Regions from separate parts of the Nonomuraea sp. NPDC049655 genome, predicted to be linked through region 1. Evidence: riboswitches for the same ligand, from Rfam matches in the RefSeq annotation. Region 1 holds a riboswitch; each other region holds the start of a gene.
The links. Region 1 has a riboswitch for thiamine pyrophosphate ahead of ACIBQ6_RS17880 (FAD-dependent oxidoreductase). Riboswitches for the same ligand answer to the same signal wherever they lie in the genome.
Positions count from the first base shown of each region.

Region 1 (3,265 bases):
TCGACGCGGTCGCGGTCGCCGAGCGCCGTCGTCTCCCAGGAGCTCCGCGTCACCACCTCGTCGTTCACGGCCACGGCCACGCCGGTGGTGGCGGTGGTCAGCGTCCGTACGGCCTGGGCCACGGTGGTGCCGTCGGCCACCTCGTGCGCGGCGCCGTTGATCGTCACAATCATGAAATATCCCGAAATCTCGCGGGCGAGCACAGCGCGGCCAGCTCGCCCTCCTCACCCGTCAGAATCCCCGCGCCCGTCGAAACCTCCGCCACCCGAGCCGCTGCCTGGGCCGCCGTCTGCATGCCTGTCCGGCCCGCCGTCTGGCCCGCCGTCTGTGTGGCCGTCTGGGCCGTCGTCGGGGCCGCCGCCGGGGACGCCGTCGTCGTGGACGGTGTCAGCACCGCCGACGTGACCAGGACCGCCGTCAGGGGGGCCAGCAGCACCCCGCCCCGGTGGTGGCCGGTCGCCAGTACCAGCCCGGGGACCTCGCCCGCCCCGATGATCGGCAGGTTGTCGGGGGTGCCCGGACGCAGCCCGGCGACCACGTCGGCGACCTCCAACTCGGTGACGCCCGGCACCAGCTCCCTGGCGTCGCGCAGCAGCTCGTAGAGCCCGCCCGCGGTCACCCGGGTGTCGAACCCCAGCTCCTCCTGGGTCGCCCCGAGCACCAGCTCGCCGTCGCCCCTGGGGACGAGGTAGACGGGCGCGCCGTGCACCATCCCGCGTACGCACCGGCCGAGCAGCGGCTGCGGCGAGCGCAACCGCATGATCTGCCCCTTGACCGGCCGGACGGGCACGTCGGCCAGCTCCCCGCTCCACGCCCCGGCGGCCAGCACCACCCGCTCGGCCGCGATCTCCGGCACCGCCGGCTCAGGCTGACCGGGCACGGCCTCAAGCCGCACCCCCCTCACAGCACCGGTCACAGCTCCCGCCACAGATCCTGCCGCACGGCCTGTCCCAGCACCGGTTCCAGCACCGGTTCCAGAGCTGGTCCCAGCGCCGGTCGCGGCGGCCGGAGCGGCGTCGCCGTCGCGCAGCAGGCCGGTCACCCGCGCCCGCACGACGGGCACGCCCAGCCGGTCGAGCGCGGCCAGCAGCGCCGCCGTGACCCGGCGCGGATCGACCCAGGCGTCACCGGGGGCCAGCAGCCCGCCGCGCACCGAAGGGGCCAGCATGGGCTCCAGACGCCGGCACTCGCGCCCGGTCAGCCGCTCGACCCGCAGCCCCAGCTTGTCCATGAACGCCGCCAGGTCGTCGAGCGCCGCGAGGTCGTCGGCCCCGAAGGCGACGTCGAGCGTGCCGTCGGCGCGCAGGTCGAGCGCACGGCCGGCGGCCCCCTCCGGCCCGATCACCCCGAACGCGCCCCCGAACGCCTCCCCGGCCCTCGCCCCGGCCCCGCGACCGGGACCGCCGCTCAGCCCCGTGCCGAGACCTGCCCCAGAGCGCGCCCCGAGATCCGGGCCGAGGCCCGCGTCGGCGGCCAGTTCGGCGGCGAAGGACGGCCATCGGCTCAGCGAGGCGGCCCCCAGCCGCAGCAGCGGCTCCTCGGTGTAGGCGACCTCGCTGACGGGCGCCAGCATCCCGGCCGCCGCGTAGGACGCCCCGCGCCCCGGGGCCGGATCGACCACCGTGACGGGCAGCCCCTCGCGGGCCAGCCGCCAGGCGATCGACAACCCGACGACCCCGCCGCCCACGATCACATTCATCCGCGCTCCCTTCGCCGGCATGATCCGGATCAGGTGTCTTGCGGTCGAAGGCCCGCTCAAGCCTTCCTCTCAGCCCGGTGACGGCCGGACTCCCGCGCGTCTTGCGCCTCCAGCCTACGGCCTCGGCGCGACGTGCCGGCACCGCCCCCGTTATGGTCATGAACGTGAACCATGTCGTAGTGGTGGGAGCGGGCCTGGCCGGGCTGCGCAGCGCGGAGGCGCTGCGCGGGCGCGGCTTCACCGGACGGATCACGCTGATCGGCCAGGAGCGCCATCGGCCCTACGACCGTCCGCCGTTGTCCAAAGCCGTGCTGTCCGGCGCGGCCGACTCCAGCTTCCTGGAGGCCGACCTCGACGCGCTGGAGGTCGACTTCTGGCCAGGCGTCACCGCCAAGGCCCTGCGTGAGGGCGTCGTGGAGACGACCGAGGGCGAGCTCGGCTACGACGGTCTCGTGATCGCCACCGGCACCGAGCCGATCACCGTGCCCGGCGACGGCCCCCAGCACGTCCTGCGCACCCTCGACGACGCCCACGAGCTGCGCGCCGGGCTCGTGGCCGGAGCCCATGTGGCGATCATCGGCGCCGGCTGGATCGGCGCCGAGGTCGCCACCGCCGCCCGCAAGGCCGGCTGCTCGGTGACCGTGATCGAGGCCGGCCCCGCCCCGCTGGCCAACGCCGTGGGCCCGGAGATCGGCGCCCGCACGCGACACTGGTACGACGGCATCGACCTGCGCCTGAACACCATGGTCGACGAGGTGGACGAGGGCGGCGTGCGGCTGGTGGGCGGCGAGTTCGTCCAGGCGCACGTGGTCGTCACGGGCATCGGCGTGCGCCCGGCCGTCGAGTGGCTGGCCGGCTCCGACATCGACCTGCACAACGGCGTCGTCACCGACGAGCACCTGCGCACGTCCATGCCGAACGTGGTCGCCGCCGGCGACTGCGCGGCCTGGTGGTCGCGCCGCTACGGCGTCCGGCTGCGCGTCGAGCACTGGGACACCGCGCTCGGCTCGCCCGAGGTCGCCGCCGCGACCCTGCTGGGGGAGGAGGCCGTCTACGACCCGGCCCCCTACTTCTGGTCCGAGCAGTTCGGCCACATGGTCCAGTACATCGGCCACCACCCCTCCGGCGACCGCCTGCTCTACCGGGGCGAGCCCGAGGGCAAGTGGTCGGCCGTCTGGCTGACGTCCGGCGACACCCTCGCCGCCGTGCTCGCCGTCGACCGGCCCCGGGACTACGTGCAGGGCCGTAGGATCATCGAAGGCGGGCATCGCCTCGACACAGAACGCCTGGTAGATCCAGAGGTCCCCCTACGGGATTGTGTTGTTTGAGCAAGGACGGCATGTGGTAGTTGTGGTTTCGTGACGCTTTCTGTTGCACAGATCGACCGGGAGACCGACCAGCTCGTCGACGAGTGGCTCACTCTCCCCGAAGTGGCCTCACGCCTCGACCTCTCGATCGGGCGGGCCAAGCAACTCCTCAAGGACCACAAGCTGCTCGGCGTGCGCCGTGGCGGCGGCGGGCCACAGGTTCCCGCGGTGTTCCTCGACGGGAAGGACGTGATGAAGG
Region 1 is NZ_JBITLS010000005.1:183,199-186,463, forward strand. It holds gene thiS (sulfur carrier protein ThiS) at 1-173, opposite strand, end outside; gene ACIBQ6_RS17880 (FAD-dependent oxidoreductase) at 170-1,699, opposite strand; TPP riboswitch at 1,689-1,805, opposite strand; gene ACIBQ6_RS17885 (FAD-dependent oxidoreductase) at 1,858-3,027, shown strand; gene ACIBQ6_RS17890 (Rv2175c family DNA-binding protein) at 3,058-3,265, shown strand, end outside.

Region 2 (3,265 bases), on a different contig from region 1:
CGCCGGTCTTGACGTCGTCGCGGTTGGGCAGGCCGAGGTGCTCCTTGGGGGTGACGTAGCAGAGCATGGCGGTGCCGTACCAGGCGATCATGGCGGCGCCGATGCCCGAGGTGATGTGGTCGTAGCCGGGGGCGATGTCGGTGACGAGCGGGCCGAGGGTGTAGAAGGGCACGTCGTCGCAGAGCTCGCGCTGCAGGTCGACGTTCTCCTTGATCTTGTGCATGGGCACGTGGCCGGGGCCCTCGATCATCACCTGCACGTCGTGCGCGTGCGCGATCTTGGTCAGCTCGCCCAGGGTGCGCAGCTCGGCGAACTGGGCCTCGTCGTTGGCGTCCGCGATCGAGCCGGGGCGCAGCCCGTCGCCCAGCGAGAACGTCACGTCGTAGCGGGCCAGCAGGGCGCACATCTCGTCGAAGTGCTCGTACAGGAAGCTCTCGCGGTGGTGGGCCAGGCACCAGGCGGCCATGATCGAGCCCCCGCGCGAGACGATCCCGGTCTTGCGGCGGGCGGTCAGCGGGACGTGCGCCAGCCGCACGCCCGCGTGCACCGTCACGTAGTCGACGCCCTGCTCGCACTGCTCGATCAGGGTGTCGCGGTAGACCTCCCACGACAGCGCCTCGGGCCGCCCGCCCACCTTCTCCAGCGCCTGGTAGATGGGCACGGTCCCGACCGGGACGGGCGAGCTGCGGATGACCTGCTCGCGGGTCTCGTGGATGTTCGGCCCGGTGGACAGGTCCATGACGGTGTCGGCGCCCCACCGGGTGGCCCAGGTCATCTTCTCGACCTCCTCCTCGATCGAGGAGGTGACGGCGGAGTTGCCGATGTTGGCGTTGATCTTGACCAGGAAGTTCCGGCCGATCGCCATCGGCTCGGACTCCGGATGGTTGACGTTGGCGGGGATGACCGCCCGCCCGGCCGCGACCTCCTGCCGGACGAACTCGGGCGTCATCCCCTCCCGGACGGCCACGAACTCCATCTCCTTGGTCACCACGCCGCGCCGCGCCGCGCCGAGCTGGGTGACCGGCGAGCCCCACGCCGAGCGGTCGGCACGCGACGGCCCCGAGGTGTCGTAGAGCCGCACCGACGTGCCGTTCGACAGCCTGACCTCGCGCATCGGCACCTGAAGGTCACCGATGTAGATCTTGGAAAAGCGCGCGTCGCTCATCGCGCAAACTCCCTTCGCCGGCATTATCCGGAGCAGGTTCTGGCGGTCGGCGGCTGACAGCCGTCCTCTCAGCCCGGTCCGCACCGGGCTCCCGCGTTGGTCATCGCGATCATAACCCCGCGCGTGGCAGGATCAAGGGGATGTCTGATCCCATTGCGCACACGACCGCCACCTACGACCGCATCGCGCGCCAGTTCGACGAGCAGTTCACCGAACCGCCACCCTCGTTCGCGGCCTTCCGCGACCGGTTCGCCTCGGCCCTGCCCGCCGGAGCCACGGTCGCCGACCTGGGATGCGGCCCGGGGCGCGAGTCGGCCTGGTTCGCCGGACGCGGCCTGACCACCGTGGGTGTGGACCTGTCGATCGAGATGGCCAGGCTCGCCGCCGGGCACGGCGTGCCCACCGTCCTGGGCGATCTGCGACGCCCGCCGCTGTCGCCGGCCTCCCTGGACGGCCTCTGGTCGGCCGCGGCCCTCGTGCACGTGCCGTCCGAGCAGACCGAGGCGACGTTGCGCGCCTGGCACGCGGCGCTGCGCCCCGGCGGGGTGCTCGCGCTGACCACCGCCCTGGGCGACGGCGAGGGCTGGGAGCCGGTGCCGTACCGGACGGAGTACGAGCGCTGGTTCGTCCACCGCGACGCGGGCGACCTGCTCGCGGTGCTGGACGCGGCCGGGTTCGCGGTCGCCTGGCACGAGACGAACGTCACCCACCGCACGTGGTTCAGCGTGCTGGCGACAGCGCGCAGCTCTCCCCAGCCCTAGTCTCCAGGTCGAGCGCGAACCCGGGGCCGCGCAGCCGGGCGGTCCCGCCGCGCGCCGACGACAGCCTGACCTCGACCGGCACGCCGTCCGCCCAGGTCACCCCGACGGTGAAGCCGCCGCGGGCGCGCAGCCCGTCGAACGAGCCCGCGCGCCAGGCGGCCGGCAGCGCGGGCAGCAGCTCGATGACGCCGGCGTGGCTCTGGAGCAGCATCTCGGCCACCCCGGCGGTCGCGCCGAGGTTCCCGTCGATCTGGAACGGCGGATGCGTGTCCCACAGGTTGGGCAGCGTGCTGGCGCGCAGTTGCCCGCTCAGCATGGCCAGGGCGCGGTCGCCGTCCTTGAGCCGGGCCCAGAAGTTGACCTTCCAGGCCATGCTCCAGCCCGTGCCGCCGTCGCCGCGCGCTTCGAGCGTGGTGCGCGCCGCGGCCAGGTGCTCGGGAGCGGTGAGCTGCGTCCCGGGGTGCAGGGCGTAGAGCTGGGAGACGTGCCGGTGCCGGTCGGACGGGTCGTCGAGGTCGGCCTTCCACTCCTGGAGCTGCCCCCAGGAACCGACCCGTAGCCCGGGATCGAGCCGGTCGGCCGCCTCGCGCAGCCGTCCGGCGAACTCGGCGTCCACGCCGAGCGTGCGCGCGGCCGCGGCCGTGCAGGCGAACAGGTCCCGGACGATCTGCTGCGGCATGGCCGCGCCCGCGGTGAAGTCGCCGTGCTCGGGCGAGTACGCGGGCGAGACGACGAGGCTGCCGTCACGCGCGTCGGGACACAGGTTGGCCAGCCAGAACTCGGCGGCCTCGCGCATCGCCGGATAGGCGTGCCCGCGCAGGTGGCGCTCGTCGCCGTCGAACAGGTAACGCTCGTAGAGTTGGCGCACCAGCCAGCCGGCGGCGTCCGGCATCCAGAACGACGTGGGCCAGTCGTGCACCCCCGTGAACCCGAACGGGTTGGTGTTGGAGTGCACCACCCACCCCGCCGAGCCGAACATCGACCGCGCGGTCTCGCGTCCGGGCGCGCGCAGCCCCGCCACGAACTCCTGGTACGGCACCGCCGTCTCGGCCAGGTTCGCCGGCTCGGCCGGCCAGTAGTTCATCTGCAGGTTGATGTTGGTGTGGTAGTCGGACTCCCACGGCGGCGAGTTGGACGCGTTCCACACCCCCTGGAGGTTGGCCGGCAGCGAGCCGGGGCGGGAGCAGGCGATCAGCAGGTACCGGCCGTACTGGAAGTACAGCGTCTCCAGGGCTTTGTCGGACGGGGTGCCGGCGCCTTCGTAGGCGGCCAGCACGCGGTCGGTCGGCAGGTCGGGCATGCGCTGGCCGAGGTCGAGGCGGACCCGGCCGAACAGCGC
Region 2 is NZ_JBITLS010000008.1:340,726-343,990, reverse strand. It holds gene thiC (phosphomethylpyrimidine synthase ThiC) at 1-1,165, opposite strand, end outside; TPP riboswitch at 1,158-1,270, opposite strand; gene ACIBQ6_RS26790 (class I SAM-dependent methyltransferase) at 1,306-1,926, shown strand; gene ACIBQ6_RS26785 (glycosyl hydrolase family 95 catalytic domain-containing protein) at 1,886-3,265, opposite strand, start outside.
Region 2: another riboswitch for thiamine pyrophosphate. It lies ahead of thiC (phosphomethylpyrimidine synthase ThiC); the one in region 1 lies ahead of ACIBQ6_RS17880 (FAD-dependent oxidoreductase).

Region 3 (3,265 bases), on a different contig from region 1:
CGAGCAGCGACCTCGATGCCCTGCTGAGAGTGACCTCCAGCACCTACAAGGGCGAGGGGCCCCCGGACATCGCGTTCGGCACCTACGACGGCGCGGTGGGCAGGCTGGTGCTCGCGGTGACCGGCAAGGGCATCGCGGCCTGCAGTTTCGAGGCCGAGAACACCGTGTTCGAGCGGGTGGCCAAGGAGGTCGGCACGTTCATCGGGCCCGACGCCCGCCGCCTCGACCCGGTGCGCCGGGAGCTCGACGCGTACTTCTCCGGCCGGCTGCGCACCTTCGCCACGCCGGTCGACCTCGCGCTGGCCACGCCGTTCGCCCGTACCGTGCTGCAGAAGACCATGGCCGTGCCCTACGGCACGACCACGACGTACGAGGAGATCGGCGCGAGCATCGGACGGCCGCGCGCCCTTCGCGCGGTCGGCAACGCGGTCGGCGCCAACCCGGTGTGCGTGATCGTGCCCTGTCATCGGGTGGTCCGCGAGGACGGCGAGCTCGGCGACTACGCCGGAGGCGTGGCCGCCAAGCAGCACCTGCTCAACGTCGAACGCCGGGTCTCAGCGGGCCGCTGAGCGGCGCCGGCCGAGCACGCCGATGAGCAGCGTCACCAGGGCCGCGACCAGCGCGCCGCCGAGCGCGCCGTTCATCCACGGCTCCCGCGTGAAGCCGACGGCCTCGCGGGCGGAGGCCCAGAAGCCGTCCCAGCCGGCGACCGTGGGCGTCGAGGTGGTGAACCAGTAGGCGGCGAAGCCCAGCGCCCACGGCAGCAGCATCAGCCAGCGCGAGGGCGCGTCCTCGGCGGTGTTCCAGCGGGCCGCGCCGCCGAGCACGAAGTAGTCGACGGCCAGCACCGCGAACATCGGCACGAACACCGCGCCGATCACCCCGAGGAACGCGCCGTAGGAGGTGACGTCCACGACCAGGGCGATCGCGGTGGTGAGCACTCCGATCGCGGTGGAGACGACCCGCCGGTCCACCTTCGGCATCAGGTTCTGCAGCGAGACGGTGGTGGAGTAGACGTTGGCGAAGGACTGGTCGGTCTCGCGCAGCACCAGGATGCCGAAGAACAGCGCGCCCAGCGGCGCCGCGACGAACGGCTGGAACACGACCATGCCGTCGGCCTGGACCGCCTGGGCGCCCGCGATGGCCACCGCGTACACGCCGAGTGCCAGGCAGGCCACCTGGGCGACGGTGTAGCCGCCGACGACGCCGGTGAAGGCGGCCCGGCTGGAACGCGAGTGCCTGGCGAAGTCGGCGGCCATCGGCACCCACGACACCGACAGGGCGATGACGTAGTCGACGGCCGGGGCGAAGGCCGTCCACGACCCGCCCGTGTACGTCGGCGCCTCGCCCAGGAACGACACGGTGAACCAGATCAGCGACACGATCACGCCGGCGGTCACGTACCGGCGCAGCAGCCGGATCGACCCGAGCGGCCAGACGGCGAGCGCGGTGGTCAGCACCCCCGCCACCACCACCCACACCTGGTACGGGACGCCGCCGAAGATCGCGTTCGCGGCCTTGGCGATCACCCAGAGCTCGAAGGCCCCCCAGCCGAGCATCTGCACGATGTTCAGCACGGACGGGACGTACGACATCTTCGCCCCGAACAGCCCGCGCAGCAGCACCATCGCCGGCCGCCCGGTCTGCGTGCCGGGGATGGCCGACAGGCCGACCATGGCCGTGCCGATGAGGCTGCCGACCACGGCGGCCGTGAGCGCGGCCACGAGGCTGAGCGGCGCGTCGCCCAGGGGATCGATCAGGACGAGCGCGCCGGAGAAGCCGAGGAGGCTGACACCGAGGTTGGCCCAGAGCGCGCCCTGGTCGAGGACGCCGAGGGTCTTGGGGGGCGCGCCGTCAAGGGTCAGCGGAACTTCGTCGACGACATGCGTCATCGCACACTCCCTACGCCGGCATTACCCGGACAGGTTCAGGCGGTCGGCAGCGGCTGTGTTGCTGCCCTCTCAGCCCGGCACCCCGAGCTCCCGCGACTATGCAGTTGGCGCCCTCATCATGCCTCAATGGCGGCGGAACCGCCACAGTGGGGCATTCAGGCCACGAAAGGATCCTGCCCGGTCTCGCTGACCATCGGACGGCGCGCGAACTCCCACGACTGCATGCCGCCGCCCACGTTGACGGCGTCGCGCCCGAGCTGGTTGAGCCACGCCGTGACCTGCATCGACCGGCCGCCGACCCGGCACACCACGTAGACGGTGCGGTCGGCGGGCACCTCCTCGACCCGGCCCTGGATCTGCGACATGGGGATGTGCACGGCCTCGGGGGCGTGGCCGGCCAGCCACTCGTCCTGCTCGCGGACGTCGAGCAGGTAGGCGTCGTCGGGAACGGCGGTGACGTCGATCTCTGGAACGGTCATGCCTCCATCATCCCGCGCCCGGGACCCTACTTGAGCAGGCGCGACATCCGCCGGTCGGCCAGCGGCTTCCCGCCCGTCTGGCAGGTCGGGCAGTACTGGAGCGCGGAGTCGGCGAAGGACACCTCGCGGATCGTGTCGCCGCACACGTCGCACGGCTGGCCGGCCCGGTTGTGCACGCGCAGCCCGGACTTCTTCTCCGCCTTGAGGTCTTTGGCGGCCAGCCCGTGCGCCCGTTCGACGGCGTCGCGCAACGTCGTCACGATGGCCTCGTGCAGGTCGGCTATCTGCGCGTCGGTCAGCGTCGCGGCGATCTTGAACGGCGACATCCTCGCCGCGTGCAGCACCTCGTCGGAGTAGGCGTTGCCGATGCCCGCGATCACCTTCTGGTCGCGCAGCAGCCCCTTGATCTGGGTGCGGTTGCCGCCCACGATGCGCTTGAGCGCCTCGACGGTGAAGGCGTCGTCGAGCGGGTCGGGGCCCAGGGCGGCGACGCCGGGCACGTCCTCCGGCTTGTCGGTGACGTAGACGGCCAGCCGTTTCTGCGTGCCGGCCTCGGTCAGCTCGAAGCCGGGGGCCAGGCCGTCGTCGTCCGGCGCCAGCCGTACGCGTACGGCCAGCGGCCCCTTGCCCGGCCGCACCGGCCGCGCGCCGGTCAGGTCGTCGCGCCAGCGCAGCCAGCCGGCGCGGGCCAGATGGATGATCAGGTGCAGGCCGTCGCAGTCGAGGTCGAGGAACTTGCCGTGCCTCGACACGTTCGTGACGGTGAGCCCGCCGAGCGCGGTGACCGGCGGGTCGAACGTCTTGAGCGCCTGGAAGCCGACGACGTCGACGCCGGCGATCGAACGGCCGACCGCCCGCTCGCGCAGGAAGTTGGTGAGCGACTCCACCTCGGGA
Region 3 is NZ_JBITLS010000004.1:522,649-525,913, reverse strand. It holds gene ACIBQ6_RS16530 (methylated-DNA--[protein]-cysteine S-methyltransferase) at 1-569, shown strand, start outside; gene ACIBQ6_RS16525 (purine-cytosine permease family protein) at 555-1,892, opposite strand; TPP riboswitch at 1,883-1,996, opposite strand; gene ACIBQ6_RS16520 (rhodanese-like domain-containing protein) at 2,048-2,371, opposite strand; gene ACIBQ6_RS16515 (Fpg/Nei family DNA glycosylase) at 2,398-3,265, opposite strand, start outside.
Region 3: another riboswitch for thiamine pyrophosphate. It lies ahead of ACIBQ6_RS16525 (purine-cytosine permease family protein); the one in region 1 lies ahead of ACIBQ6_RS17880 (FAD-dependent oxidoreductase).